DNA from 4 places in the Actinomadura sp. 1N219 genome. Region 1 is predicted to be linked to each of the others. Evidence: predicted binding sites of a transcription regulator. Region 1 holds the regulator's gene; each other region holds the start of a gene.
What was found. Region 1 encodes LexA, which represses DNA repair genes until DNA is damaged. Its sites were predicted from a motif close to TCGAACANNTGTTCGA; they were not measured.

Region 1 (7,491 bases):
CCTTCGCCATCAGCCGGAACAGGTCCTTGGCCTTGACGGTGTCGACGACCTCGCCGGTCATCCGGGCGCGCAGGCCGAACTCGCCGTCCGACTCGACGGCGTGCATGAACTCGTCCGACACGCGGACGGAGTTGTTGGCGTTCTGGTACTGGACGCTGCCGATGTCCTTGCCGCCGAGGTCCATGTCGAACCCGGCGTCCCGCAGCGCGCGGATCTTGTTCTCCTCGCGCGCCTTGGTCTCGATGAACTCCCCGATGTCGGGGTGGTCGACGTCCAGCACGACCATCTTCGCGGCCCGCCGCGTCGCGCCGCCCGACTTGATCGTCCCGGCGGACGCGTCGGCGCCGCGCATGAACGACACGGGTCCGCTGGCCGTGCCGCCGGACGACAGCAGCTCCCTGCTGGACCGGATGCGCGACAGGTTCAGGCCGGCGCCGGACCCGCCCTTGAAGATGACGCCCTCTTCCTTGTACCAGTCGAGAATCGACTCCATCGTGTCGTCCACCGACAGGATGAAACACGCCGAAACCTGCTGCGGCGACTTGGTGCCGACGTTGAACCAGACCGGCGAGTTGAAGCTGAAGAGCTGGTGGACGAGCGCGTACTTCAGCTCGTGGTCGAAGATCTCGGCGTCCTGCTCGGTGGCGAAATAGCCCTCCTTGAGGGCCGTGTCCGTGTACATGCGGACGACGCGGTCGACCAGCTGCTTCAGGCTCCATTCGCGCTGCGGCGTGCCGACCGCGCCGCGGAAGTACTTGGACGTGACGATGTTGACCGCGTTCAGCGACCAGAAGTCGGGGAACTCGACACCGCGCTGCTCGAAGTTGACCGAGCCGTCGCGCCAGTTGGTCATGACGACGTCACGACGTTCCCAGCGCAGCTCATCGTACGGATGCACGCCGGGCGTGGTGAAAATGCGCTCGACCTTCAGCCCCTTGCGGCCCCCCTTGCCGCGCCGTGCCGCCGAGCCGCTCACCGTCTCCGTCATGACCTTCCCCCTCTCGGGCCCACCCGCCGGGCCCTGTTCAGGAACAACCCCGCCACCGCACGGGGCATGCCCCGCGCGGAAACGCTCTTACATGTGCTGATGTGTTTCCGGAACCCGCCCTACCGAGGCGGGCCGGACTCCCCCGAGAAACCGGCCTTCCGCAGTGTTTCGATCTCCTTGGCGAAGTCGTCCAGCGACTCGAAGCTCCGGTAGACCGAGGCGAATCGCAGATAGGCGACCTCATCAAGCTCGCCGAGCGGCCCCAAGATCGCGAGGCCTATCTCGTGCGAGGGGATTTCCGCGGAGCCGGAGGATCTGATCTCCTCTTCGACCCGCTGACCCAGCTTCGCGAGCGCATCCTCGTCGACCGGACGGCCCTGGCAGGCCCTGCGCACACCGGCGATGATCTTTTCCCTGGAGAACGGCTCGGTGACGCCGCTGCGCTTGGCCACCATCACGAGCACATTCTCCTGCGTCGTGAATCGCCTGCCGCATTCCGCGCACGACCGGCGGCGCCGAATTGCGCCCCCGTCGTCGGTCGCACGGCTGTCGATCACTTTGGTGTCAGGGTTGCGACAGAACGGGCAGTGCACGTTACATCCCTCCCCTGACGATAACGCTTCACACCGCTGAACAGTTCCATATATGGGTGAAGTACATCGGTGTGACTACTAGATGTTGTGGTCCAACGGTACGACTCGCCGCAGGCGTACGCAACCTGATCTCACGCCTCGTGGATCACATCCGCCGCGTACGTCCAGGTCAGCTCCGTCCTCCAAGATTTCCTCCCGGGCGTGTCGTCACCCGGAGTCGCCGTCGCTCACAGAACGCAAGCTCACCCCCCAAATCACCCGCTCCCGACACCGCCACACCCCACATCCCCACCGCCGCCGACGTACGAGCCCGTCCGCCCGATGAGGACCCACAGGCGCCGCACCGCTCGCGCTTCCTTGGCCCCCGCCACCAAACCGCGATGCGGCCACGCACCCCCTCACATCACCCTCAGCCCATAGGCGCTGCCACCGATTCGCACACGGCCCGCCACCCGAACCGCGATCACTCGCCGCCGACGCCGTGGCCGACCTGGCGAAGGCAGGAGACCCGCCGCCGCACACCGCCGCCACACCCCGCCCATCCCACGACGGCCAACGCCGAGTCGGGCATGTTGGTCGAGGCGACCCGTCCGACACTCCGCGACCCGTCCGACACCCCGCGTCCCCGTCCGGCGTCAGGACGGCCTCCGCGGGTGAGGCGAGCCGCTCGATGTCGTCGGCACTCGAAACCGGCCGCGCCATGGCGACCAAGCTCTCGCGCGCCCACGCGCGCCCGGACAGAGGGTGCGTTCGACGGTCCAGGGCGGTCACCTGCCGAGTCGGGGAACAGGCGTGCCCGTCACGATCGGCGTCTCCGGCACATGTCTCGGGCGGGCGGTGGTTCAGCGGGCGGGGAGGCGGAGCTCCTGGCCTGGCTGGACGGTGGGATCGCCGCCTAGGCCGTTGAGATCAATGATGCGTTGGACGACGACGCGTGGGTCACTTCCCGGGTCGGTGTCCGCTGCGATGTTCCAGAGAGTGTCGCCACGTTCGACGACGACGGTTCTGGCGGGCTTGGACGGGTCGTCATGGGCCTCGCGGCCGCCAGCCATGGCACCGGGCCCCACCGTCAGCCACAGGCTTATGAGCGTGACGGTCGCGGCGAACAGGACCAGGACCACGCGCCCGCGGCGGGTCAGGCGGATCGGGACCCGGTCACTCTGGGGTGAACCCGACATCTCTCCCCTCCTCGACGTCGAATACATTTTCGATCGAACGCCTGTACGATGTTCTACCAGGAGGCGCCGACAAAAAGCGAGCACCACTTCGAACAATTGTTTGATCATTGGGCTCCGACGCGATAGGTTCCATGACAAGGAGTGACCGATCGAGGCGCCGGGAGGCGACGAGCGATGAGCAAGGTCCGGGAGCTGCCAGACGGCCCCATGGACGAGACGGGGCTGACGCAACGGCAGCGCATGGTGCTGGAGGTGATCCGCGACTCGGTCCAGCGCCGTGGGTACCCGCCCTCGATGCGCGAGATCGGCGAAGCCGTCGGGCTGACCAGCACCTCCAGCGTGTCGCACCAGCTCCGGGCGCTGCAGCGCAAGGGTTTCCTGCGCCGCGACCCCAATCGTCCCCGCGCGGTCGAGGTGCGAGTGCCGGGCGCCACGCCGGTGCGGACTGACGAGGAGGCCTACGAGGCCGCCGGAGGGCAGCCCGCGTCGTCGCAGCCCGCGCCCGCGTACGTGCCGCTGGTCGGACGGATCGCCGCAGGTGGGCCGATCCTCGCCGAGGAGGCCGTCGAGGACGTGTTCACGCTGCCGAAGCAGCTCGTCGGCGAGGGCACCCACTTCCTGCTGAAGGTCACCGGCGACTCGATGATCGACGCCGCGATCGCGGACGGTGACTGGGTCGTCGTCCGGCAGCAGCCGGTGGCCGAGCAGGGCGACATCGTGGCCGCCATGATCGACGGCGAGGCGACGGTGAAGACGTTCAAGCGCCGGGAGGACGGCCATATCTGGCTGCAGCCGCAGAACCCCGCGTACGAGCCGATCCCCGGCGACGAGGCGACGGTGCTAGGACGCGTCGTAGCGGTCCTCCGCAAGATGTGACACCCGCGCGGCCCCGCAACCCCGGGGCCGCGCGCCCGCCCCGCACGAGACACGCGCTCCGCCACATCATGGCCCGGACGACGGCCGCTTCCGCACGTCCCCGTCCCCGTCCCCGTCCCCGCCTCTGGCGGGCCGTCAGACCGGACACCAGCGGGTCGCCGCGAACGACCCCGGCGCACTCACCGCTGAACGGCACCCCGGTCGGCAGACCGCAGGGATCAACGCCCCGGACGACGAGCGTCTCCGCTAATCAGGCGGCCCTCAGCTAATCAGGCGCCCCCCAGCGGCGCCGCCAAACCGGACATCCGTCAGACCGTCGCAGAAGCCTGCCGTGCCACTACTGAAACGCCGCCCTGCGCTCTGCACGGGTCGAGAGGGTTCGCGGCCGCCAGCCCCGGAGCGGCAGGCCTGACAAACGACCGGCCTGACAAACGACGGGCCTGACGGACGCCAGACCCGGGACGACGGGCCTGACAAACGACCGGCCTGACAGACGACGGGCTTGACGGACGACGGGCCCGGACGACGGGCCCGGACGGCAGGCCTGACGGACGACGTGCCCGGGCGACGGGCCGGGGCGGCGGGCCTGACAGGCAACGGGCCTGATAGACGACCGCCTGACGGACGACCGGACCGGGGCGGCGGGACTGACGGACGGCGGGACTGACGGGCGAGGGTGTCAGCGCTTGGGGACGATGTTGACGATCTTGGGGGCGCGGACGATGATCTTGGCGATGTCGGCGCCGGACAGGGCATCCTGGATCTTCGGGGACGCCAGCGCCAGGCGCTCCAGGTCGGCCTCGGCGATTCCCGGCGCCACCTCCAGCCGGTCGCGGACCTTGCCGGCGACCTGGACGACGCACGTCACCGACTCCTCCACCAGCAGGGCCGGATCGGCGGACGGCCAGCCGGCGCTGATGACCGGCGCGGTCCGTCCCAGCAGCTCCCACGCCTCGTCGGCGGTGTAGGGCGCGAACAGCGACAGCACGACCGTCATGGCCTCGGCGGCCTCGCGGACGGCGGGGTCGGCGGCGCCGGGGCCGGAGTCGATGGCCTTGCGGGTCGCGGTGACCAGCTCCATGACCCGCGCGATGGCCACGTTGAACCGCTGCGTCTCGATCAGGGCGGTGGCCTCGTGGACCGTCCGGGCGGTGGCGCGGCGCAGGGCCGGGTCGCCGGACGCCGGGTCCGCGCCCGGGGCGGACGCGACCTCGGCGGCGATGCGGTGCACGCGGGCCAGGAACTTCGACATGCCGCGCGGTGACACGTCCGCCCAGTCGATGTCGTCCTCCGGCGGCCCGGAGAACAGGACCGCCAGCCGGACGACGTCCACCCCGAACTCGGCGATCTGCTCGCCCAGGTCGACGCCGTTGCCCAGCGTCTTCGACATCGCCTTGCCCTGGTTGATCACCTGGCCCTGGTTCAGCAGCCGCCGGAACGGCTCGGTGAACTCGACCATGCCCATGTCGTGCAGCACCTTGGTGAAGAACCGGCTGTACAGCAGGTGCAGGATGGCGTGCTCGACGCCGCCCGTGTACTGGTCGACCGGCATCCAGCGGCGGACCTGGTCGATGTCGAACGGGCCGCCCTCGTAGCCGGGCGAGCAGTAGCGGTAGTAGTACCAGGACGAGTCGACGAACGTGTCCATCGTGTCGGTGTCGCGCTTGGCCGGGCCGCCGCACTTGGGGCATTCGACGTTCACCCAGTCGGACGCGGCGGCCAGCGGCGACGTGCCCCTGGGGGCCAGGTCGGCGCCGCGCAGGCCCTCGGGCAGCGTCACCGGCAGCTGGTCGTCCGGGACGGGGACCTCGCCGCACGACTCGCAGTGGACGATCGGGATCGGGCAGCCCCAGAACCGCTGCCGGGACACCAGCCAGTCGCGCAGCCGGAAGTTCACCGCCGCGCGGCCGGTGCCGCGCTCCGCCAGGATCTCGATGATGCGGGCGATGGCGTCGGCCTTCGTCAGCCCGTCGATCGGCCCGGAGTTGACGATCTCGCCGTCGCCGGGCGTGGCGGCGCCGGTCTCGGCCGGGTCGGGCAGGCCGGTCTGGACGACGACGCGCACGGGCAGGCCGAACTTCAGCGCGAAGTCCAGGTCGCGCTGGTCGTGCGCCGGGACGGCCATGATCGCGCCGTGGCCGTATTCGGCCAGGACGTAGTCGGACGCCCAGATCGGCAGGCGCTCGCCGTTGACCGGGTTGACCGCGTAGCGGCCCAGGAACACGCCGGTCTTCTCCCGTTCGGCGGACAGCCGCTCGATCTCGCTCTCCCGGGAGACCTCGTCGCGGTACGCCTCGAACGCGGCCCGCTGGTCGGGCGCGCAGATCTCGTCGGCCAGCGCGGCGTCGGCGGCGACGACCATGAACGTCGCGCCGAACAGGGTGTCGGGCCGGGTGGTGTAGACGGCGACGGGCTCGTCCCGTCCCTCGATGGCGAAGTCGACGTCGGCGCCGGTGGAGCGGCCGATCCAGTTGCGCTGCATCAGCAGGACGCGCTCGGGCCACTTGCCCTCCAGCTGCTCCATGTCGTCCAGCAGCCGGTCCGCGTACTCGGTGATCTTGAAGTACCACTGGGTCAGGACGCGCTTCTCGACCAGCGTCCCGCAGCGCTCGCAGTGCCCGCCGACGACCTGCTCGTTGGCCAGGACGGTCTGGTCCTTCGGGCACCAGTTGACGTGGCCGCCCTTGCGGTAGGCCAGGCCGCGGTCGTAGAAGCGCAGGAACAGCCACTGCGTCCACTTGTAGTACTCGGGGTCGGACGTGTGCAGCCGCCGCGTCCAGTCGAACGACGGCGCGTAGCGGTGGAACGAGGACGCCTGCGTGTCGATGTTGGCGTACGTCCACTCGGCGGGGTGCGAGTCGCGCTTGATGGCGGCGTTCTCCGCGGGCAGGCCGAAGGAGTCCCAGCCGATGGGGTGCAGGACGTTGAAGCCGCGCTGGAACCAGTACCGCGCGGGGACGTCCCCGATGGCGAACGCCTCCGCGTGGCCCATGTGCAGGTCGCCGCTGGGGTAGGGGAACATGTCCAGCGCGTAGCGCCGCTCCCGGCCCTCGTCCTTCTCATCGGCCGCGAACGGTTCGAGCTCTGCCCAGCGGGCCTGCCACTTGTCCTGAACCGCCCGGGGGTCGTAGTGCTCGTCGCTGCTCACGCTTCCAGACTCCGGTTTCTTGCTCGTTCGCTGGCTGCAAATGGTCGTGGCCGTCCGCTGACATGAAACGACCCCTCGCGCAGGAGGGGCCACCACGTTGACGTCAGTCCGTCAACGTGGTCGTTCGAGGAGCAGCCGTGCCGACATACATCAAAGGGTAGCGCAACCGCAAGCCCTCCCGCGGGCCTTAAAGCACACGCGGAGCGGCTCACGCGGAGCGGCTCACGCGGAGCGGCTCACGCGGAGCGGCTCACGCGGAGCGGCTCACGCGGAGCGGCTTGCGCGCAGCGGCTGCGCGCACGGGCCGAGGCTGAGGAAATGACCGCGGCGGCCGCGGTCGCTCAGTGGCCGGACTCCTGGCGGGCCAGCGAGATGACGCCGGTCACCTGGACGCGGGTGAGCTGGAGGTCGGCGCCGACGGCGGACAGGGTCTCCTCCTCGGAGACGCTGAGCGGGCCGTCCACGAGGGCGATCTCTGCCGCGGCGCGCAGGATGCTCTCGCGCGCCTCGGGCGCGAGGGCCGAGGCGGCGTGGCCCATCTCGACGCGGACCTCCTCGAACGGGCGGCCGAGGTCGGCGCTCAGGGCGGTGTCCTCGTAGGCGGGCTCGCCGGCCTGCCGGACGACGGCGACGGCGCGCGAGCGGGCGGCCGCGTTGGTGTAGTCGCCGGAGCGCAGGACCTGGGCGATGGCCATGCGCAGGAGCATC
Region 2 (7,491 bases), on a different contig from region 1:
CAGAGTACGGCCGCGGCGATCGCGGCGCCGATCGCGGCGAGGACGACGATGGCGGCGGCCGCGGCGAGGACGACGGTGCGGGCGCGGCGGCGGGGTGCGCCGAGCCGTGCGAGGCGATGGGCCAGCCGCGGTTCGTCCTCGCTCAGGCGGACCTCGATCTGCGTGAGGATCCGCTGCTCCTCCATCGACAGCGCCATGCTCATACCTCCGGGGGTCAGGTGTCTGGATTCTCCCCGCGGAGCATGATCGTTATCCCTGGGGCGGTGTGACGGTTGCGCCGCGCCCGGGGGCGCTCTGGTGGTGGAGGCGGTCCAGCGCGGTGACGTAGTAGGTGTAGGCGCGGCCGGGCTTGGCGCCGGGGTCGACGATGCCGCCGCCGCGGACGTTGGCGATGAGGCGCTCGGGGTCGACGGGGGCGCAGCCGGGGCGTTCGCCGTCCACGCGGTAGACGGCGTAGGAGGTGGCGCCCTCCGACGGCCGCCAGGTCACCTTCACGCCCTTCACACCCTTGCCGCCCTTGCCGGTGCCGTCGGCGGGGACGGCGGCGGTGTCCTGGACGGGCGGCGGCGCCTTCCCGCCACGGCCGGCGGGGACGGGCGGGATGGCGGGGCGGGGGTAGTGGTCCTCGCGCAGCCGGGCGGCGAACCCGCGGCGGTTGGAGACGATGTCGGAGGCGCTGAAGTACACGTCGCCGCGGATCTCCGGGTGCTTGGCGTTGAGGGTGAGGTGCTTGGACAGCTCGGCGGGGTCCTTCCAGGCGGCGTCCTTGCCGACGCGGTAGGCGCCCTGCCCGATGGTGAGCTGCACGTCGGTGCCCTCGACCTGGCGGGCCCACCAGCCGGCGAGCTCGGCGTAGTCGGCGCGGGGGTCGCCGATCGGCCAGTACAGCTGCGGGGTGACGTAGTCGATCCACCCCTTCTTGATCCAGGTGCGGGTGTCGGCGTAGATGTCGTCGTAACTCTGCAGCGCGCGGGTGCCGGACCCGCGCGGGTCGGTGGTCTTGTTGCGCCACACGCCGAACGGGCTGATCCCGAACCGCACCCACGGCTTCTTGTCGTGGATCTTCCCGGACAGGGTCTGGACGAGGGTGTCGACGTTCTTGCGGCGCCAGTCGCCCTTGTCCATGCCGCCGCCGTGGGTCTTGTAGGTGGCCTGGTCGGGGAACTCGCCGCCCTCGGGGTAGGGGTAGAAGTAGTCGTCGAAGTGGACGGCGTCGATGTCGTACTTGGCGACGACGTCCATCACGGCTCTGGTGGCCAGGTCGCGGACCTGCGGGATGCCCGGGTCGTACCACAGGCCGGTCCCGTACTTGCGGACCCAGTCGGGGTGCTGCCGGGCGGGGCTCTTGGGCGAGAGCTTCTTCAGGTCGTCCTGGCGGGACACGCGGTAGGGGTTGAACCAGGCGTGGAACTCCAGGTTCCGGGCGTGCGCCTCTTTGATCATGAAGGCGAGGACGTCGTAGCCGGGGTCCTTGCCCTGCGTGCCGGTGATCCACTGCGACCACGGCTCGTACGGGGAGGGGTAGAACGCGTCGGAGTTGGGGCGGATCTGCACGAACACGGCGTTCATGTTCATCGCGGCGGCGGTGTCGAGGAGCCGGGTGAACTGCTCGCGCTGCTCGGCGGCGGGGTCGGCGGTGTCCTTGGGCCAGTCGATGCCGGCGACGGTGGCGATCCACATGGCGCGCAGCTGCCGCGTCCGGCCGCCGTCGCCGGGCGCGGGGACGGCGGTGCATTCGGCCTCGGCGCCGGCGGTGACGGGGCCGCGGTCGCCGCTCTCGCCGCCGAGCGCGGGGATGCCGCAGCCGGCCAGCGCGCACGCCGCCGTTCCCGCCGCGAGGGCCGCCGTGATCCGGATCCTCAGTCGCGTTGCCATAGCGGCCCATTGTCACCTACCCGTCGCGGTGCTGCGTACGGAACGCGGATGCCCGTGTAATGCCCACCCGTCCCGTTTCGCCCGACCTCCGCGTTGCGATCATCGAACACACGTTCCATACTGGCCGGACGCTGATCGCTCAGACGTTCGAAAGTGGGTGGGGTGTGCGCTGGGATCATCTGCGGCTGGACGGCGACCCGGGCCCGGAGCCGCCGCTGATCGAGCGGCGGGCGGTGGCCCGCACGTTCGACACCCCCGAGTTCCGCGGCATGACCTTCTACGAGGTCCGCGCCAGGACGGTCGTGAACAAGGTGCCCGAGGCGTCCCGCATGCCGTTCCGCTGGACGATCAACCCCTACCGAGGCTGCTCCCACGCCTGCGTGTACTGCTTCGCCCGCAAAACCCACGAATACCTGGACATGGACGCGGGCGCCGACTTCGACTCGCGGATCGTGGTGAAGGTAAACGCGGCCGAGCGGGTCCGGGCGGAGCTGGCGTCGCCGCGGTGGCGGGGCGAGCACATCGCGCTGGGCGCCAACGTCGACTGCTACCAGCGCGCCGAGGGCCGCTACCGGCTGATGCCGGGCATCCTGACCGCGCTGCGGGACGCCGCGAACCCGTTCTCCGTCCTGACCAAGGGGTCGCTGATCCTGCGCGACCTGCCGATCCTGCGGGAGGCGGCCGGGCGCGCGGCGGTGAGCGCGGCGGTGTCGGTCGGGTCGGTCGACCCGGACCTGTGGCGGCTGGCGGAGCCGGGCACCCCGCCGCCGCGCCGTCGGCTCGCGGTGTGCACGGCGCTGAACGAGGCGGGCATCGGCTGCGGCGTCCTGATGGGCCCGGTCCTCCCCCACCTGTCGGACTCGCCCGCGCAGCTGGACGCGGCCGTCCGGCAGATCGCCGAGGCCGGCGCGACCTGGGTGTCGGCGATCACGCTGCACCTGCGTCCCGGCGCCCGGGAATGGTTCATGGCGTGGCTGCGCGCGCACCACCCGGAGCTGATCGTCCCCTACGCGCGCCTGTACGGGGCGGGCGCCTACGCGCCGCGCGAGTACCAGGACGACATCTCCCGCCGCGTCCGCGACCTGGCCGCCCGCTACGGCATCGGCGACCGTGCCGCACACCGCCCCGATCCCCCATCCCCACCGCCACCGCCGCCCGATCCCCCAAGGCAGCTCTCCCTCCTTTGACGGCACTCACCTGGGCGGACTGGCGGACGCCGCGGTGAACGGAAAATGGCGCCGTTGCGGCCGTCTACGGTGGGGCGGGTGACGATGGAGATCGATGAGGTCGAGGGGTGGCTGCGGGAGCGGCTGCCGGGGCTGGCGGAGGAGCACGGGGTGCCGGGGGCGGCGGTCGCCGTCGGCGCCGGGGGGCGGGTGGTCGAGGCCGCGGCGGGGGTGCTGAGCACGGCGACGGGGGTGGAGGCGACGGTCGACTCGGTGTTCCAGATCGGGTCAGTCACCAAGGTCCTGACGGCGACGCTGGTGATGGGCCTCGTCGCGGAGGGGCTGGTGGAGCTCGACGCGCCGGCCGGGGAGTACCTTCCCGGGTTCCGGGAGGCGACCGTCCGGCAGCTGCTGTGCCACACGGCCGGGTTCGAGGGGGACCTGTTCACCGACACGGGCAAGGGGGACGACTGCCTGGAGAAGTACGTGGATTTGCTGGCGGGAGTGCCGCAGATCTTCGAGCCCGGGGAGATGTTCTCCTACTGCAACGCGGGCTACTGCGTCCTCGGGCGGATCGTGGAGGTCGTGCGGGGCGAGCCGTTCGACCGGTGCATGCGCGACCACCTGTTCACGCCCCTGGGCATGACGCACGCGGCGAGCGATCCGTACGAGGCGATCCTGCACCGCGCGGCGGTGGGGCACCTGGGCGGGCGGCCCGTCCCGGTGTGGGCGATGGCGCGCTCGGAGGCGCCCGCCGGGTCGATGCTCGCCATGACCCCCCGCGACCTGCTGGCCTTCGCCCGGGCGCATCTCGCCGACGAGGGCCTGCGGGCCATGCGGGAGCCGCAGGTCGTCCTGCCCGACATCGGCTGGGGGACGGCCTGGGGCCTGGGCTGGGAGCTCTACGACCTGCCGGGCGGCCCGGTGTTCGGCCACAACGGCAACACCATCGGGCAGTCGGCGGTCCTGCGGGTCGACCCCGGCCGCGACGTGTCCGTGGCGGTCCTCACCAACGGCGGCGACCGCAGGCCGCTGATGAGGGAGATCCTCGGCAGGGTCGTCGGGACGCCCGCCGAGCCCGTCCCGGACCCCACGGCGCGCCCGGACGCCCGGCGCTGCGCGGGCGTCTACCGGTCGAGCACGAGCGAGACCACGGTGAGCGAGGACGAGCGGGGGCGGCTGTGGCTCGACCACGTCCCCCTCGGCCTGGCGGTGCAGGCCGGCGCCGAGCCGTACCGGACGGAGCTGCTCGGCTGGCGCGGGGACTCCCTGCTGCCCGCCGAGCCCGGCCGCGGGCCCGTCGCGTTCCTGGGAGATGACGGCGAGGGCCGCGCGCGCTACCTGCACACGGGCCGCGCGGACGCCCGCGCGGGCGTCCGCGCGGCCGGGCGAACCGGACGGGAGCGCGCCTGAGCATCGCCATCCCGGCTTAGCGTGGCGGCATGACCGATCACCTTTCCGAATGACGGGTGAGAGGAGTTGATGACGGTGGCGTCCGATCGCGCCGGCCTGTTCGACTACGACGCGGAGTTGCGGCGGCACAACGAGCTCTTCCGCGCCGCGGCCCGCGTCGGCTCGGGCGACCGTGTGCTCGACATCGGCTGCGGGACGGGCCAGTCCACGCGGGAGGCGGCCCGCGCCGCCGTCGAGGGAAGCGCGGTGGGCGTCGACACGTCCGCGCGGATGCTCGAGCGGGCCCGCCGGCTCAGCGGCGACCAGGGACTGTCCAACGTCACCTACGAGCTGGCGGACGCGCAGGTGCATCCGTTCCCGCCGGCGGGTTTCGACCTGTGCATCAGCAGGTTCGGGACGATGTTCTTCGACGACCCGGTCGCCGCGTTCGCCAATATCGGGCGCGCGCTGCGCCCTGCGGCGCGTCTGGCGCTGCTGGTCTGGCAAAGCCGCGACCGCAATGAGTGGGCCTCCGTGATCCGCCGGCCCGGCACCGCGCCCGCCGCCCCTGCCGCCGGCGGGCCGGACCCGTTCTCACTCGCCGACCCGGCCGTCGCCGGGGGCGTCCTGGCCGCGGCGGGCTTCGCGGACGTCGCCTTCACCGACGTGCACGAACCCGTCTACTACGGCCCCGGCAGCGCCGCCGCCTTCGACAACGTGCTCCGCCTCTGGGACGACGACGTGCTCGCCGGCCTGGACGCCGCGACGGTCGAGCACGCACGCGCGCGGCTGCGCGCCGCCCTCGCCGCGCACGACACCGGCAGCGGGGTGTGCTTCGACTCGCGTGCCTGGATCATCACGGCCCGCCGACGCTGACCTCGCCCGGTCCGTGCCCCGCCTCGGGGAGGGGCGGGCGGCGTTCGTCCGGGACGCGGGGGCCCTGCGGTGGACGGTGAGGCCGGTGCGGCCGGGGGCCAGGGCGGGGCGCAGGACGAGGTCGTCGTCGTAGTCGCCGCCCGACTCGGTCCGGTACGGGATGGGCGCGGCGGTGGGCAGGTCGCGCAGCCGCTCGTCGAGCGCGGCCGCGGCGGCCGCGGTGTCGGCGGGCCCGGCGCGGTCGGCGGAGGGGACGACCAGCGGCGGCAGGACGTCCATGCCGGTGTAGAACAGCGTGCCGTGCAGCAGGGGGAACAGGACGTCCTCGGCGTCGCCGTGGACGCCGCGGGGGCCCAGGCCGGTGGGGCGGGCGCCGGCGGTGGTGACGACCAGGGCGCGGCGCCCGGCCAGGCCGCCGGCGCCGTAGCGCTGGGTGCGGCCGCGGTCGTCGGTGACGCCGAACGCGAACCCCTGGACGAAGACGCGGTCGAACCAGCCCTTGAGGATGGCGGGCATCCCGAACCACCACAGCGGGAACTGCACGACCAGCGCGTCCGCCCAGGCGATCTTGTCCTGTTCGGCGCGGATGTCGGGGGCCAGGGCGCCGGCGGCGTGGGCGCGCTCGGACGCGGCGCCGACGACGAGCCGGTCGCGGGGGTCGTGGCCGAAGTCGGCGGGCCCGACGACCGGGTTCCACTCCATCGCGTACAGGTCGGAGTGGCGGACGCGGTGGCCCAGGCGCGCGAGGGTCGCGGCGCCGCGGTCGCGCAGGACCCCGTTGAGGGAGCGGCCCTCGGGGTGCGCGAAGACCCACAGGACGTTCATGGCTGTCTCCTTCCGATGTGCTGCGTGTCCGATGCTGCCGCGGCGGCGGGACGCCCACGAGTGGCCGGTCGGCCGAGATGTGTCAGGATCGGGCCATGATCGTGGTGCGGCATCGGGTGGCGGTGCTGGTGCGCGACGGGGTCCTGCCGCTGGAGCTGGGCCTGGTCCACCAGCTGTTCGGGCAGGCCCGCTCCGCCGCGGGCGCGCCGCTGTACGAGGTGGTGTCGTGCGCGGTGGAGCCGGGCGAGGTCGCGACCGACGCGGACTTCGCGGTGACGGTCGCCCACGGCCTGGACGCGGTCGCCGCCGCCGGCACCGTGATCGTCCCGGCGTCCCACACGCTGGACGAGACCCGCCCAGGCGAGGGCCCGGTCCCGGCGGCGCTGGCGGAGGCGGCGCGGCGCGGCGCGCGGATCGCCTCGATCTGCACGGGCGCGTTCGTGCTCGCGGCGGCCGGGCTGCTGGAGGGGCGCCGCGCCACCACGCACTGGATGTCGTGCGACCGGTTCGCCGCGATGTTCCCCGGGGTGCGGGTGGACGCGGCCGTCCTGTACACCGACGAAGGGAACGTGCTCACCTCGGCCGGGGAGGCGGCGGGCATCGACCTGTGCCTGCACCTGATCCGCCGCGACCACGGCGCCGCGGTGGCCGGGGACGTGGCGCGCCGCACGGTCGTGCCGCCGCACCGCGACGGCGGCCAGGCCCAGTTCATCGCGCGCCCGGTGCCCGAGCAGCGGCACGCGTCGACGGGACCGGCGCGGGCGTGGGCGCTGCGGCATCTGGACGGCCCGGTCACGCTGGCGCGGATGGCGGCGCGGGCCTCGATGAGCGTGCGGACCTTCACCCGCCGGTTCCGGCAGGAGACGGGCGTGTCGCCGCAGGTGTGGCTGACGGCGCAGCGGGTGGAGCGGGCACGGCGGCTGCTGGAGGAGACCGACCTGCCGGTGGACCGGGTCGCCGAGCGCGCCGGGTTCGGGACGGCCGCGTCGCTGCGCCAGCATCTGCAGGCGGCGGTCGGGGTGCCGCCCACCGCCTACCGCGCCACGTTCCGCGGCCGCTGACCCCCCAGGCGCACGGGGCCGCACGGGGCCGCACGGCGCGGCCGAGGGCGGGCGCGGCCCGGGGGCCGGGCGGTCAGGCGTGCTCGGCCCCGTCCAGGTCGACGGGGGCGGCGATGACGTCGACCATCGCGCCGTTGCGCAGCACCGTGATCGACAGCGGGCGCCCGATCGCCTCGGCGAACATCAGCCGCTGCAGCGACTGCGCGGTCGACACCGGCCGGCCGCCCGCGGTGAGGACCAGGTCGCCGCGGCGCAGCCCGGCCCGGTCGGCGGGGCTGCCGGGCACGACCTCCGCG
Region 3 (7,491 bases), on a different contig from region 1:
CCGGGCCCGCACCGGCACCACCGCGCCTGGGTCCTGCTCGGCTGGCTCTGCCCCGTCGTCAACCTGTGGCTGCCGCCGCGGATGGTCTACGACATCTGGGTCAACAGTGGCCGGTACCGGACGGCCGAACGCCAGGCCGCGGGCCTCGTCGTCGCGGCCTGGTGGGTGTGCGCCCTCCTCGGGCTGCTGCTCGGCCGCGCGTTCACCCACGGCAGCGTCGACACCCTCGCCGACGCCCGCTTCGACGTCCACGTCGGCGTCGCGGCGGCCGCGTTCCAGGCGCTCGCCGCCACCCTGTGCATGGCCACGGTCTTCCAGATCACCCGGCTCCAGTGCCTGTCGGTGACGTCGTCGGCCCAGGCCCCCGGCGCGTGAGGGTCCGCTAGGACCCTGAGCTGCCCTGGCTCCTGTGCCACAGGCGGGCGGCGGGCGGACGCTTGACGGCCGCGCCCGCGTGCCCGATGTCGGAGTAGGGGGACATCGCGAACCCGGTCGGCTGGACGATCCTGCGGCCGACGGGACGGGCCGGCGGGGACGGGGCGGCCGTCGCGGCGCGGGCGGCGTCCGGGCCGCCGCGGCGCCACTCCTCGTGCAGGGCGTTCAGGTCCCAGCAGCCGTCCGCGATGATCGAGACGGCGCGGGCCCCGGCGCGGCGGACGCGCCCGCGCGCGACCAGGAGCCAGCAGCCGAAGATCGTCGCGGCGCATCGGTCCTGCACGGACTCGAAGAACGTGAGGTCGACGGGGCCGGTCGCGTCGTCCAGCGTGGCGAAGATCACCCGCTGGCCGGACCTGACCGCCGGGGTCTGCGTGGCGACCTTGACGCCCGCGACCAGCACTTCGCTCCCGGCGGGGCGGCCGGGCAGGTCGGCGGCGCGGACGACGCCGAGCCCGGCGAGCAGCCCGTCGTAGAAGGTGATGACGTGGCGGCTGACGTCCATACCGAGGATGTCCAGTTCGGCCTCGACCACCTCGGCGGGGGTCATCAGGGGCAGCTCGCCCGCGGGGATCTCCTCCTCCAGGCCGGGCAGCGTGCCGTCCTCGTGTCCCAGGGAGATCTGCCCCTCCATGACGTGCGCGGGACGGGTGTTCACACGTTCCAGGGCGCCCACGCGGCAGAGGAGGTCGCGGCGCGGGACGTCGTGGACGGCGTCGAACCCACCGGCCAGCACCAGCCGCTCGGTCGTCGGACGGGACACGCGGGCACGCCGCCAGAAGTCGCCCAGCGACGCGTACGGCCGGGCCGTCACGATCTTGGTGACCTCGCCGTCGGAGATGCCCTTGACCTCGCTCAACGCCACCCGGATCCCGGCCGGGCCGCCCGCTGCGACGGGCTCGGCATGCCACTCGGCGGACGACCGGTTGACGTCCAGCGGCAGGATCGGGACGCCGAAATGCCGCGCGTCGTCCAGGATGACGCGCTTGGGGTACAGACCGGGGTCGTGGGTGAGGACACCGGCGTAGAACGCGGCCGTGTGGTGCCGCTTCAGCCAGGCCGACTGGTAGGTGGGCAGCGCGAACGACGCGGCGTGCGCCTTGCAGAACCCGAACGCGCCGAACGCGGTCAGCATCCGCCAAACACGCTCGACGGACGCCTCGTCGTAGCCGCGCGCCAGCGCCATCTTGCGGAACCACGCGCCCACCACGGCCTGGCCCCGCTCGTGGTTGAGGCTCCGGCGCGCGGCCTCCGCCCGGGAGAGGCCGCAGCCGGTCATCACGTCGATGACGCGGAGCACCTGCTCGTGGAAGACGATCACGCCGAGGCTCTCCCGCAGCACCGGTTCGAGATCGGGATGCGGGTAGGCGGGCTCGCGGGTCCCGGCGCGGGCGTCCAGGAACGGCGTCACCATGTCGGAGTTCACCGGGCCGGGGCGGAACAGCGAGATGTCGAGGACGAGATCGTCCAGGTCGCGGGGCTGGAGCCGGCCGATCAGCTCGCGCTGGCCTGGCGACTCGATCTGGAAGCAGCCGAGCGTCCGGGACGTGCGGACCAGCTCGTACGTCGCGGGGTCGTCGCGCGGGACGTCCTCCAGCGCGATCGTCCGGCCGGTGAGCCGGGCGGCCTCCGCGACCGCGTGCGCCATCGCCGACTGCATCCGGACGCCGATGACGTCGAGCTTCAGCAGGCCCATCGCCTCGACGTCGTCCTTGTCGAACTGGCTCATCGGGAACCCGGCCGCGGCCCGCTCGACGGGCGTCCGGTCGCGCAGGGACGGGTTCGACAGCAGGACGCCGCACGGGTGCATGGCGATGTGGCGGGGCAGGCCGTCCAGGCGCTCGGCGATCCGGAACAGGACCTCCAGGCGCCCGCTCGCCAGGTTGCTCTGCCGCAGCTCGGGCAGGTCGTCCAGGGCCGCACGGATCTGGCTCGCCCTGATCTGCGGGAACGCCTTCGCGATCGCGTCGATCTCCAGCGGCGGGAGGCCGATGGCGTTGCCGACGTCGCGGAGCGCGCTGCGCGCCCGGTAGGTCTCCATCATCGACACGCAGGCGGTGCTCTCGGCGCCGAACCGGTCGAACAGCGCCTCGTACGCCTCCAGGCGGCGCGCGGACTCGACGTCCAGGTCGATGTCGGGGAGGCCGTCGCGGCTGTCGGCGAGGAACCGCTCCATGACGAGGTCGTGCCGCAGCGGGTCGAGGTCGCCGATGCCGAGCAGGTAGTTGACCAGGCTGCCCGCGCCCGAGCCGCGGATGGCGCAGCGGATGCCGCGCGACCTGATCAGCGCGGCGGCGTCCGCGACCGTGAGGAAGTAGGACGCCAGGCCCTTCCTGGCGATCACGCCGAGCTCGTCGTCCAGGCGCGCGGCGGCCTTTCGTGATCCTTCGAGGTTGCGGCGGGCCAGGCCGTCCGTGCAGCGGGCGGCGAGGCGGGCGTACGGGTCGCCTTCGATGACCGGGAGGTGGACGTCGTCCATGCCTAGGTCGTGGGCCGGGTCGAGGACGCAGCGTTCGGAGAGCCGCCGGGTGGCGGCGAGAAGCGCGTCCGCCTCGTCCGGGCCGCAGCTCAGCTCCGCGACGCGGCGCAGCTCCGGGACGGACTTCAGGTAGGCGTGCCCGGTGCGGTCGTCCAGGTGCCGCCGGTCGAGCGGGACGAGGCGGCGCGTCACGTCCAGGACCTGCGCGACCGGATGATCGGACGGCTCCAGATAGCGGACTGCGTTGCCCAGCACGGCGGGCACCCCGGCCTCGCGGGCGAGCGCGAGCATCCGGGCCGCCCGGTGCCCGTCGCCGCGATCATGGTGGTCGACGATCTCGACCACGGTCTCGGCCGCCGCGCGCCATTCCGCCAGCCGCGCCGCCGCCACGTCCGGGCGGCGGCCGGTGATCGCGCGTCCGACGTCGGACGCCGGGCCGAGCAGGACGACGAGGCCCTCCGCGTGCGCGCCGACCAGCTGCCGCGTGACCACGGGGTTCCCGCGCTCCCCCGCCGCGTGCGCCGCCGTCACCAGCCGGCACAGCGACCGCCACCCGGCCCGGCCCTCGGCGAGCACCACGATCCGTTCCTCGCCCGTGGACGCGACCCTGAGATCGGCGCCGACGACGGCCCCGATCCCCGCGTCCGCACATGACCGGACGTGACGGACGGCGCCGTACAGCCCGTCGCGGTCGGTCAGCGCGAGCGTCTCCATGCCGAGGCCCGCCGCGCGCTCGGCCAGCGCCGCGGGCGGCGCGACGCCGTACCGCAGCGAATAGCACGAGGCGACGTGAATGTGCACGTCAGTCCCATACCCGGGAAAGCAGCCAGCTGTCGGCGGCGACGTCCAGACGCAGCTCGTAGACGCCGATCTCCTTGTCCGGGGTCGCCTCGACCCGCCAGAACTCCCGCTCTCCGGTGGCCTCGCCGTCGGGATGCTGCTCCCGCCACCAGTCACGGGTCGTGACCCAGTGCTCCAGCACCCGCCGCACGGTGTAGAGCCGGCCACGCCAGACGAACCGGACAGGACGTCCATCGCTCACCCAGACGTCCACCGGGTCGCCGAACACGCGTGTCATCTGCCTCCCCCTCGCGCTCACCGCACGGGGGAAGTGCATGCGGGAATTCGAACAAACGTTCGCGTCCGAGTCTAGGGAAGCCGCCCGCGCGGGAGCAAGGTGAGGAGGACCTCAGCCGGATTCCGTCAGCAGAGCCGGGCGAGGCGGTCGGCGACCGTCGCGGCCTCGGTGACCTCGGCCATGCCGCCGCCTGGCCACAGGTAGTACCAGCCGTCGCCGCACGGGGTCGCGACGACCATGATCTGGCGCCGCGTCCGCGCGCCGGACACGCTCAGCAGGGACTCCTCGGGACCGGCGAGCCTCCAGGAGAGCCCCCGGGCCTCGACCTCGTGCGCTAGCGCCGCGAGGTGGCGCCTGCGCACCTCGGCGATCTCCCGCCCACCGACTACTGACACATCAGCCTGCCTCAGCCTGGTCCGAGGCGCCGGACGATGACCTTCGGCGACCGTCCGGCGACAATTGGTGACCGGCCCTCAGCATGACCCGAATCCGCGGGCTGCGCAGGGGATTTCCGGAGAGTGGGACGCCTGATTCCCGATCGGCCGGGGATGGTCTGGAGGGAGCGCCGCGACGCGCCGGGGCGGCATGCGCCAATCGCGCGAGGCCCGTTCCGGACGTTGGAACCCCGTCGCCCGTGCGGAGTACCCGTCCGTGATAGAAGCCTCTGAAAGGACGGGCGTCCACCCGCCCGCGTAAGCGCATAGAAGGAGCGAGCCGATGAGCGCCGTCCCCGCCGGCGACCCGTCAGGCCCCACAGACCCCGGCCCCGCAGACCCCGGCCCCGCAGACCCCGGCCCCGCAGACCCCGGCCCCGCAGACCCCGGCCCCGCGAACTCGGAGTCGCCCCCCGCCGACTCGGAGGCCCCCGCGCCCCCGCCCGCTCTGGCGGGGCTCCGCGAGCGCAAGAAGCAGCGGACCCGCGTCGCGCTCGTCGACGCGGCGTTAGAGCTGTTCGTGTCCCAGGGGTACGAGGCGACGACGATCGACGAGATCGTCGCGGCCGTGGAGGTGTCGCAGCGGACGTTCTTCCGCTACTTCGCCACCAAGGAGGACGTCGTCACGAGCTTCCTCGGCGAGCACGACCAGCTCCTCGCCGACGCCCTCGCCGCGCGCCCGCCCGGGGAGCGGCCGTTCGCCGCGCTGTACGAGTCGCTGCGCGTCGTGCTGCGGACGATCGCGGACGGCGACCCGGCCGACAGCGCCCGGTTCCGCCGCGTCCGGCAGGTGATCGAGGCGACGCCGTCGCTGATGGCGGCGCAGATGGCGCGGTACGGGGCGGCGACGGAGGCGCTGGCCGCCGAGATCGCGCGGCGCGAGGACGTGGACCCCGTCGAGGACCTGCGGCCCAGGATCGTCGTCGCGTTCTTCATGGCGGCGACCAAGGTCGCGTTCGAGGACTGCGCCCGGCTGGACATCTGGGAGCCCGCGACCGTCGCGGCTCGCGTGGAGGAGGCCGTCGCGCTCGTCGGCCGGACGATGCGCGACTGGGTTTGAGCCTCCCGGCGGTGGAATAGCCCGCGGGAAGGCCCGGTTGCCGAGATCAATCCCCGTCCGACCGGGGATCCCCGACCCGAGAGGCAGGAGAGCACGGCATGCGCGCGATCGTGATCACCGAGAACGGCGGCCCCGAGGTCCTGGCGCCGGCGGAGCGCCCCGATCCGGAGCCGGGGCCCGGCGAGGTGCTGATCGACGTGGCGGCGGCGGGCGTCAACTTCATCGACGTGTACTACCGGACGGGCGCGTACGCGCAGGACCTCCCGTACACGCCGGGCATCGAGGCGGCCGGGACGGTCGCGGCGGTCGGCGACGGCGTCCGGGAGTTCTCGGTGGGCGACCGCGTCGCGTCCAGCGACGTGAAGGGCGGCTACGCAGCGAAGGCCCTGGTCGCGGCGGACAGGCTCGTCCCCGTCCCGGACGGGGTCGGCCTGGAGGACGCGGCGGCCGCGATGCTGCAGGGCATGACCGCGCACTACCTGACGCGGTCGACGTACCCGATCAGGGAGGGCGACACCGTCCTCGTGCACGCCGCCGCCGGAGGGATGGGGCTGCTGCTCACCCAGGCGGCCAAGGCGCTCGGCGCCAGGGTGATCGGGACGGCGTCCACGCCGGAGAAGGAGAAGCTCGCGAAGGAGGCGGGCGCGGACGTCACGATGGGGTACGACGGCTTCGCCGACCGGGTCCGGGAGCTGACCGGCGGGGAGGGCGTCGCGGCCGTGTACGACGGCGTCGGCGCGCCGACGTTCGACGGGAGCCTGGCGAGCCTGCGGCTGCGCGGCGTCATGGCGCTGTACGGGGCGGCGGGCGGGAAGGTGCCGCCGTTCGACCCGCAGCGCCTGAACCCGGCCGGTTCGCTGTTCCTCACCCGTCCGATGCTCGCCCACCACGTCGTGACCCGCGAGGAGCTGCTGGAGCGGGCCGGCGACGTCCTCGGCTGGGTGGAGTCGGGCGCCGTCCGGATCCGGGTCGGGCACCGCTACGATCTTGCTGAGGCCAGTGCCGCGCACGCCGATCTGGAGGCGCGGCGGACGACGGGCAAGCTCCTGCTGATCCCTTGATCGTCCATTCCGGGCACGGCGGCTCCCTTAGGCTGGGCCGGGAATATACGATCTTCGAGGAGTCCCGCCCACCATGACCACATATGCCGCCGAACCGCTGGAGCAGGACGAACCGCGCGTCCTCGGGCCCTACCGCCTGCTCGGACGCCTCGGCCGCGGCGGCATGGGAACCGTCTACCTGGGCGCCGAGCCGGACGGCCGCCGCGTCGCGGTGAAGGTCGTCAACCGGGAGCTGGCCGGGGAGGCGGCGTTCCTCGCGCGGTTCCGGCGCGAGGTGACGGCGGCGCGGCGCGTCCACCGGTTCTGCACCGCGCCCGTCCTGGACGCCGGGCTCGACCAGGACCCGCCGTACATCGTCACCGAGTACATCGACGGGCCGAGCCTGGAGAAGGCCGTCGACGGCAAGGGCCCGCTGCCGGGCTCCGACCTGGAGGGCGTCGCGGTCGGCGTCGCCACCGCGCTCGCCGCGATCCACGGCGCTGGGATCGTCCACCGCGACCTGAAACCGGCGAACGTGCTGCTGTCGGCCACCGGCCCGCGCGTGATCGACTTCGGCATCGCCCGCGCCCTCGACGCCCCCGACGGCCCCACCCGCACCGGCCAGTTCGTCGGGACGCCCGCCTACATCGCGCCGGAGGTGCTGCGCGGCGAGCCGGTCGAGCAGGCGTCGGACGTGTTCTCGTGGGGCTGCGTCGTCGCCTACGCCGGGACGGGGCGCCCGCCGTTCCTGGGCAAGACGGTCGCGGAGACGTTCCACCGCATCGGCAACGACGAACCCGACCTCGACGGCCTCGACCCGCGGCTGCGCGACGTCGTCACGGCCGCGCTCGGCAAGGACCCGCGCGGCCGCCCGACCGCGCGGCAGATCCTCACCCGGCTCGTCGGCCAGGAGAGCCCGGAGCACGCCGCGGAGGCGATCTCCACGACCTGGGTGGGCCCGCCCC
Region 4 (7,491 bases), on a different contig from region 1:
TCGTGACTGCTGTGCCGACGATCGGTGTCCTCGCCCTGCAAGGCGACGTGCGCGAGCACGCGCACGCGCTGGAGGCGTCCGGGGCGCGCGCCCTCACCGTGCGCCGTCCCGACGAGCTGGAGCGGGTCGACGGGCTCGTCCTGCCCGGCGGAGAGTCCACCACGATGTGGCGGCTGGCGCGCTCGTTCGACCTGCTGGAACCGCTGCGCAAGCGGGTCGAGGCCGGGATGCCCGCCTACGGCTCCTGCGCCGGCATGATCATGCTGGCGGACCGGATCCGGGACGGCGCCGCCGGCCAGGAGACCGTCGGCGGGATCGACATGACCGTCCGCCGCAACGCCTTCGGACGCCAGGTCGACTCGTTCGAGTCCGACGTCGTGCTGACCGGTATGGGGGACACGCCGTACCACGCCGTTTTCATCCGCGCGCCCTGGGTGGAGTCCACCGGGGACGCCGTCGAGGTGCTCGGACGCGCCGAGGGGGGCCCGAACGCCGGTAGGATCGTCGCCGTCCGCCAGGGGCGCCTCGTGGCGACCGCGTTCCACCCGGAGTTGACAGGCGATTTCCGCGTGCACCACTACTTCGCCGATCTGGTGCGCCGGACGACAGAGGAGGAATGACAGAATGTCCGGCCATTCCAAATGGGCGACGACCAAGCACAAGAAGGCGGCCCTCGACGCCAAGCGGGGCAAGCTCTTCGCCAAGCTCATCAAGAACATCGAGGTGGCGGCCCGGACCGGCGGCGGCGATCCCGACGCCAACCCGACCCTCTACGACGCCATCTACAAGGCGAAGAAGAACTCGGTCCCCAACGACAACATCGAGCGCGCCCGCAAGCGCGGCGCCGGCGAGGAGGCCGGCGGCGCCGACTGGCAGAACATCACCTACGAGGGCTACGCGCCCGGCGGTGTGGCCGTTCTGATCGAGTGCCTGACCGACAACCGCAACCGGGCCGCCTCCGAGGTCCGCGTCGCGCTCACCCGCAACGGCGGCTCCCTCGCCGACCCGGGCTCGGTCTCCTACATGTTCAACCGCAAGGGCGTGGTGATCGTCCCCAAGTCCGGCACCAGCGAGGACGACGTGATGATGGCCGTCCTGGACGCGGGCGCCGAGGAGGTCAACGAGCTCGACGAGGAGAACTTCGAGGTCGTCAGCGAGGCCGGCGACCTGGTCTCGGTCCGCACCGCCCTGGTGGACGCCGGGATCGACTACGACTCGGCGGAGAGCAAGTTCCTGCCGAGCGTGACCGTCCCCCTCGACGAGGACAACGCCAAGAGGGTCTTCCGCCTCCTCGACGCGCTGGAGGACTCCGACGACGTCCAGGACGTCTACGCCAACTTCGACGTCAGCGACGAGGTGCTCGCCACACTGGACTAGCCGCGCGGGCGTCACCGGGAGGGCATACGGTCGGGATCATGGAGATCCGCGCGCTCAGGCCGGACGAGTTCGACGGCGTCCGCGACATCCGGGCCCGCGCCTTCGGGCCGGTGCCGGACGAGGCGTGGCGGCAGCGCATCCGGCGCGCTCAGCCGACGCTGGAGGCCGGACGGAACTTCGCCGGGTTCGACCGCGGCGAGATCATCGCCACCGGCACGCTGTACGACATGACGCAGTGGTGGCACGGGCGCGCCGTGTCCCTGGCGGGCGTCAGCGGGATCACGGTCGCGCCCGAGCAGCGCGGCCGGGGGGTGGGGCGCGAGCTGATGCTCGACCTGCTGGAGCGGGCCGCCGCCTTCGGCCATCCGCTGGCCGTGCTGTATCCCGCCACCACGACCCTCTACCGCTCGGTCGGCTGGGAGCACGCGGGCGCGGAGCACCACGTCGAGATCCCCACCGAGGCGCTGCGCACGGTCGCCGCCGGCCGCGTCCCCCTCCGCAGGGCCGGCCCGGACGACGCCGCCGAGGTCGCCGCCGTGATCGGCCGCGCCCACCGCGCGGCGCGGGACTGCGGGCCCGTCGGCTGGGACGAACCGATGTGGCGCTCGATGCTCGAATCCGGCGAGCACTTCTGCTACCTGGCCGAGGACGGGTTCCTGGCCTACCAGTGGAACGACACCGCCACCGGCCTGGAGGTGCTCCGGCTCGTGGCGTCCTCGGAGCGGACGCTGCGGGCGCTGTGGGCGCTCGTCGGGTCGGGGTCGTCCACCGCCGAGACCGTCCGGGCGTGCGTCGGGCCCTTCGACCCGGTGCTGTGGCTGCTCCGGGAACGCGAGACCGAGTACGTCCACCGCAGCCAGTGGATGCTGCGGCTGGTGGACGCTCCCGCCGCGATCGAGGCGCGCGGCTACCCGTCCGGAGTGACGGCCGGGGCGTCCCTGCTCATCGACGATCCGCAGCTTCCCGCGAACTCGGGCCACTGGCGGCTGGAGATCAAGGACGGCGAGGGACGCCTGGAGCGCGCCGCCGAGAACGCGGACGCCGTCCGGCTCGGCCCCCGCGGCCTCGCGGCGCTCTACGCGGGCGTCCCGGTCGCCACGCTCCGCCGCACCGGCCTCCTCCAGGGCGGGGACGCCGACGCCCTGTCACCCGCGTTCGCCGCCACACCTTTCACCCTCGACTACTTCTAGGGACACGCCCTGCTTCCCAAGGACACACCCTGGGCGCACGTGAACGGTGCATGCTGACTTGGTAGCGTGTTCGACCGAACAGATGATCGAAGGAGTGGCCGTGCGGGTGATGGGGGTGGACCCCGGGCTCACCCGGTGCGGGGTGGGGGTCGTCGAGGGCGACCCGGGCAAGCGGCTCCATCTGGTGCACGTGTCCGTCGTGCGGACCGCCCCCGACGACGACATCGCCCTGCGCCTGCTGGGCATCGAGACGGGCATCGAGTCGCTCATGGACGAGCTGAGCCCCGACGCCGTCGCCGTCGAGCGCGTGTTCTCCCAGCACAACGTCCGCACCGTGATGGGCACCGCGCAGGCCGCCGGGGTCGCGCTCCTGGTGGCGGCACGCCGCGGGCTGCCCGTCGCGCTGCACACCCCGAGCGAGGCCAAGGCCGCCGTCACCGGGAACGGCCGCGCCGACAAGGCCCAGGTGACCAGGATGGTGACCCGGCTGCTGTCCCTGGACGCGCCGCCGAAGCCCGCGGACGCGGCGGACGCCCTCGCGCTCGCCATCTGCCACGTATGGCGCGGCGGCGCCCAGCAGCGCCTCGCGCACGCCCAGCGGTCGCGAATCGAGGAGGCGGCGCGGGCCGAGCGGGAACGCCTCGCCGCCCGGAGTAAAGGAGGAGCCAGCGAATGATCGCCTTCGTCAGCGGCAGGGTCGCCGCCGCAGGGCCCGACGGGGCGGTGATCGACGTGCACGGCTTCGGCCTGTCGGTGCAGTGCACCCCCGCCACGCTCGCGGGGCTGCGGGTCGGCGAGCAGGCGAAGGTGCCGACGTCGCTGGTCGTCCGCGAGGACTCCCTCACCCTGTTCGGCTTCGCCGACGACGACGAGCGATCCGTCTTCGAGCTGCTGCAGACGGCCAGCGGCGTCGGGCCGCGCCTCGCGCTGGCGATGCTCGCCGTGCACACCCCGAACTCGCTGCGCCGCGCCATGGCCACCGAGGACGTGACCGCCCTCACCCAGGTGCCCGGCATCGGCAAGAAGGGCGCGCAGCGCATCGTCCTGGAGCTGAGGGACCGCCTCGGCGGCCCGGTCGGGGACGGCGCCGCCGACGTCCGCGCGCCCGCCCGCGCCGAGCCGTGGCGCGAGCAGGTCCAGATGGGCCTCATCAATCTCGGCTGGTCCGCCAAGGACGCCGACGCCGCCGTGACCGCCGTCGCCGCCGACCTCGACGGCTCCGAGACGCCCCCCGTCGCGACCCTCCTTAGGTCCGCCCTGAAGAAGCTCAGCAAATGAGCGAACCCGAGCGGCTGGTGGCGGCGGACGCGGGCGGGCCAGAGGAGCAGGTGATCGAGGCCGCGCTCCGGCCCAAGAAGCTCGACGACTTCATCGGGCAGGAACGCGTCCGCGAGCAGCTCTCGCTGGTCCTGCACAGCGCGCTGCGGCGCGGCCGTACGCCCGACCACGTGCTGCTGTCCGGCGGCCCCGGCCTCGGCAAGACCACCCTCGCCATGATCATCGCGGCGGAGCTGGGGCAGCCGCTGCGGATCTCGTCCGGGCCCGCGATCGAGCGGGCCGGCGACCTCGCGGCGGTGCTGTCGACGCTCGCCGAGGGCGAGGTGCTGTTCCTGGACGAGATCCACCGCCTCGCGCGTCCCGCCGAGGAGATGCTCTACATGGCGATGGAGGACCTCCGCGTCGACGTCGTCGTCGGCAAGGGCCCCGGCGCCACCGCGATCCCCCTGGACATCGCGCCGTTCACGCTGGTCGGCGCCACCACCCGGGCGGGGATGCTGCCCGGGCCGCTGCGCGACCGGTTCGGGTTCGTCGCGCACATGGACTTCTACGAGCCCGCCGAGCTGGAGATCATCGTCCGGCGGTCGGCGCGGCTGCTGGACGTGGAGATCAGCGACGACGGCGCCGCCGAGGTCGCCGGGCGCTCCCGCGGCACCCCCCGCATCGCCAACCGGCTGCTGCGCCGCGTCCGCGACTACGCGGAGGTCCGCGGCGACGGGACGGTCTCCAGGGAATCGGCGCAGGCCGCGCTGGCGTTGTACGAGGTGGACGAACGGGGCCTGGACCGGCTCGACCGGGCCGTGCTCGGGTCGCTGCTGCGCAAGTTCGGCGGCGGTCCGGTCGGCCTGTCGACGCTGGCCGTGGCGGTCGGGGAGGAGCCGGAGACCGTGGAAGTGGTCGCCGAGCCGTTCCTCGTCCGGCAGGGCCTGCTGGCCAGGACGCCGCGCGGACGGGTCGCCACGGGCGCCGCATGGGCGCATCTAGGGTTGACCCCGCCTCCGACGGCGCCGCTGGCCGGGACGCTGTTTGAGATGGGCGAGGACCGGGACGAGACGGCCGATCGGCCCGAATAGTGATCATTCGGGTAACGGGTTGGGAACTTCCCGGCTTCGTCGGTCGTCGCGTCGTTGCCGGGGTCTGGCGTACTCTCTAGACTCCGGGACTTGGTTGACCGTTCTCCAGCCGGCGGTCCCGTGGACGTGACCGGTCCGGTCACAAGGCTCCGGTCACAAGGCTGGGCAAACGACATCGGAAGGATGCCCCTGTAATGGGCAGCGAACTTATTCTCGCGGCGGACTCCGGCGGTAGCGGGGCCTTCAACCTGCTTCTGCTCCTCGCCGTTCCCCTGGTCTTCTACTTCCTGCTGATCCGCCCGCAGAGCCGGCGCCGCAAGCAGCAGATGGAGATGCAGAACGCCATGGAGCCCGGCGCCCGCGTGCTCACCACCAGCGGCATGCGCGCGACCGTCGTCGAGGTCGATGACGACGGCATCCTGCTGGAGATCGCCGACGGGGTCGAGGTGCGCTTCGTCAAGGCGGCCGTCATGCAGGTCCTCAAGGACGACGAGCCCGAGGACCTCGACGACGAGCAGGACGAGCCCGCCGAGGCGGACGAGGACGAGGACGGCGACCGCGTCGACCTCTCCAAGGACGACGACGCCGAGGCCGCGGAGGCCGGCGGGGCGGACGAGGCGGACGAGGCCGAGGAGTCCAAGCCCAAGGGGAGGGCCAAGGTCAAGGCGTCGGACAAGCCGTCCGCCTGATCCTTCCTCCGGTGCCGACACTAGACGGGAAGTAAGACGACCAGTGGCTCCGCCCAGTACCGCTCCCAAGCCCGGGCGCACGCTTCTCGCGCTCTTCGCGATCCTGGTGATCCTCTCCGGCGTCGCCGTCTGGCAGGGCCAGACGACGCCAAAGCTGGGGCTGGACCTCGCCGGCGGCACGACGGTGACCCTCACCGCCAAGACGTCGTCCGGCAAGAACCCGCCCGCGCAGCAGATGGACCAGGCCGTCAAGATCATGACCCAGCGGGTCAACGGCCTCGGTGTGTCCGACGCGGAGGTCGCCAAGCAGGGCAGCAACAACATCGTGGTGAACGTGCCAGGGGAGGGGCAGAGCCGCGTCGTCAGCCTGATCGGCACGACGGCGAAGCTGCAGTTCCGCCAGGTGTTCGCCGTCGCCGACGGCAAGCCCACGGGCGCCGCGCCGGCGCCGTCCGCGAGCCCGACCGGCAAGGCCAAGGACGACGGGAAGAAGAAGGACGACAAGAGCCCGTCGCCGTCCGCCTCACCGTCCGCCAGCGCCAAGCCGTCGGCGTCCGCGTCGGCCACGCCGCGCGGCAGGGCGCTGTCCGGGGCCCTGACGGAGCCGACCCCGGCGCCGTCCGGCGCGGCGACCCAGCCGGCGGCGCCGTCGCCGACGTCGCCGCTGATCCCGCCGACCGGCCAGCCGCTGCCCGGTCAGCCCGCGCCCGGTCAGCAGCCGCCCGCGCAGGACTACGCCGGCATCACCGACCAGGCCGTGATCAAGCAGTACGAGGCGCTCAACTGCTACGCCGGCGACCGCCGCGCCCCCGGCTCCAACGACCCGAGCCGCAAGTTCGTCGCCGCCTGCGACCAGGACGACGAGGGCGGCCAGATCGCCAAGTACATCCTCGGTCCCGTCCGGGTGCTCGGCGAGAACGTGGACGGCGCCAACGCGATGCCGCCGAACTCCCAGCAGGGCCAGGCCAGCTGGTCGGTCTCGCTGGACTTCGACGGCAAGGGCGCCCGCCAGTTCGGCGAGGTCACCACCGAGGCCTACGGCGCCTACCAGCAGGACCCGAACTCCCCGCGGGCGCAGGTCGCGATCATCCTGGACGGCCAGGTCGTCTCCGCGCCCAGCATCAGGGAGGGCGCGATCACCGGCGGCACCGCCAGCATCGACGGCCCGCCCGACAGCTTCAACCAGAGCTACGCGACCGACCTCGCGAACGTCCTCAAGTACGGGGCGCTGCCGCTTGAGTTCACGCAGAGTTCCATCGACGAGGTGTCGTCCACGCTCGGCTCCGACCAGCTGACCGGCGGTCTCATCGCCGGCGCGATCGGGCTCGGACTCGTCGTCCTGTACTGCATGTTCTACTACCGGGGCCTCGGCCTGGTCGCGGTGTCCAGCCTGATCGTGGCGTCGGCCATCACCTACCTGGCGGTCGTGATCCTCGGTGAGGGGATGGGCTTCCGGCTCTCGCTGCCGCACATCATCGGCCTGATCGTCTCCATCGGCATCACCGCCGACTCGTTCATCGTGTACTTCGAGCGGCTGCGGGACGAGCTGAGGGCCGGGCGCAAGCTCCGCCCGTCGGTGGAGACGGCCTGGAAGCGGGCGCGGCGCACCATCCTGGTCGCCGACGCCGTGACGTTCATCGCCGCGCTGGTGCTGTACTTCCTCGCGGTCGGCGGCGTCGCCGGGTTCGCGTTCGCGATGGGCCTGACGACGCTCATCGACGTCATCGTGGTGTTCTTCTTCACCAAGCCGCTGGTCGCGCTGCTGTCGCGGACGAGGTTCTTCGGCCGCGGCCATCCGCTGTCCGGCGTCGACCCGCGCAAGCTGCACCGCGCGCCGCAGAAGCCGTCCGCCGCCACCGCCGGCACGAGCCAGGAGGCCTGACC

Region 2: a site for LexA is predicted at 1,978-1,993, ahead of ACH35V_RS17920 (Rv2578c family radical SAM protein). Genes of this name have one in related genera too.
Region 3: a site for LexA is predicted at 4,040-4,055, ahead of ACH35V_RS21970 (DUF6504 family protein). Genes of this name have one in related genera too.
Region 4: a site for LexA is predicted at 2,642-2,657, ahead of ruvC (crossover junction endodeoxyribonuclease RuvC). Genes of this name have one in related genera too.

Annotation. Positions count from the first base shown of each region.
Region 1 covers NZ_JBIRAY010000008.1:29,360-36,850, reverse strand. Annotated here, with positions in the region: gene ACH35V_RS23790 (vitamin B12-dependent ribonucleotide reductase) at 1-988, opposite strand, end outside; gene nrdR (transcriptional regulator NrdR) at 1,108-1,581, opposite strand; gene ACH35V_RS23780 (LysM peptidoglycan-binding domain-containing protein) at 2,424-2,759, opposite strand; gene lexA (transcriptional repressor LexA) at 2,934-3,635, shown strand; gene leuS (leucine--tRNA ligase) at 4,315-6,783, opposite strand; gene ACH35V_RS23765 (hypothetical protein) at 7,125-7,491, opposite strand, start outside.
Region 2 covers NZ_JBIRAY010000005.1:99,241-106,731, forward strand. Annotated here, with positions in the region: gene ACH35V_RS17910 (DUF3040 domain-containing protein) at 1-203, opposite strand, end outside; gene ACH35V_RS17915 (family 10 glycosylhydrolase) at 250-1,875, opposite strand; gene ACH35V_RS17920 (Rv2578c family radical SAM protein) at 2,040-3,062, shown strand; gene ACH35V_RS17925 (serine hydrolase domain-containing protein) at 3,147-4,454, shown strand; gene ACH35V_RS17930 (class I SAM-dependent methyltransferase) at 4,530-5,309, shown strand; partial or broken gene ACH35V_RS17935 (NAD(P)H-dependent oxidoreductase) at 5,514-6,134, opposite strand; gene ACH35V_RS17940 (GlxA family transcriptional regulator) at 6,230-7,195, shown strand; gene ACH35V_RS17945 (S1C family serine protease) at 7,269-7,491, opposite strand, start outside.
Region 3 covers NZ_JBIRAY010000007.1:9,307-16,797, forward strand. Annotated here, with positions in the region: gene ACH35V_RS21960 (DUF4328 domain-containing protein) at 1-375, shown strand, start outside; gene ACH35V_RS21965 (DNA polymerase III subunit alpha) at 383-3,715, opposite strand; gene ACH35V_RS21970 (DUF6504 family protein) at 3,717-3,992, opposite strand; gene ACH35V_RS21975 (hypothetical protein) at 4,118-4,387, opposite strand; gene ACH35V_RS21980 (TetR family transcriptional regulator) at 4,710-5,486, shown strand; gene ACH35V_RS21985 (quinone oxidoreductase family protein) at 5,585-6,547, shown strand; gene ACH35V_RS21990 (DUF4389 domain-containing protein) at 6,621-7,491, shown strand, end outside.
Region 4 covers NZ_JBIRAY010000021.1:54,185-61,675, reverse strand. Annotated here, with positions in the region: gene pdxT (pyridoxal 5'-phosphate synthase glutaminase subunit PdxT) at 3-620, shown strand; gene ACH35V_RS38825 (YebC/PmpR family DNA-binding transcriptional regulator) at 625-1,377, shown strand; gene eis (enhanced intracellular survival protein Eis) at 1,416-2,567, shown strand; gene ruvC (crossover junction endodeoxyribonuclease RuvC) at 2,668-3,243, shown strand; gene ruvA (Holliday junction branch migration protein RuvA) at 3,240-3,845, shown strand; gene ruvB (Holliday junction branch migration DNA helicase RuvB) at 3,842-4,918, shown strand; gene yajC (preprotein translocase subunit YajC) at 5,113-5,607, shown strand; gene secD (protein translocase subunit SecD) at 5,651-7,489, shown strand.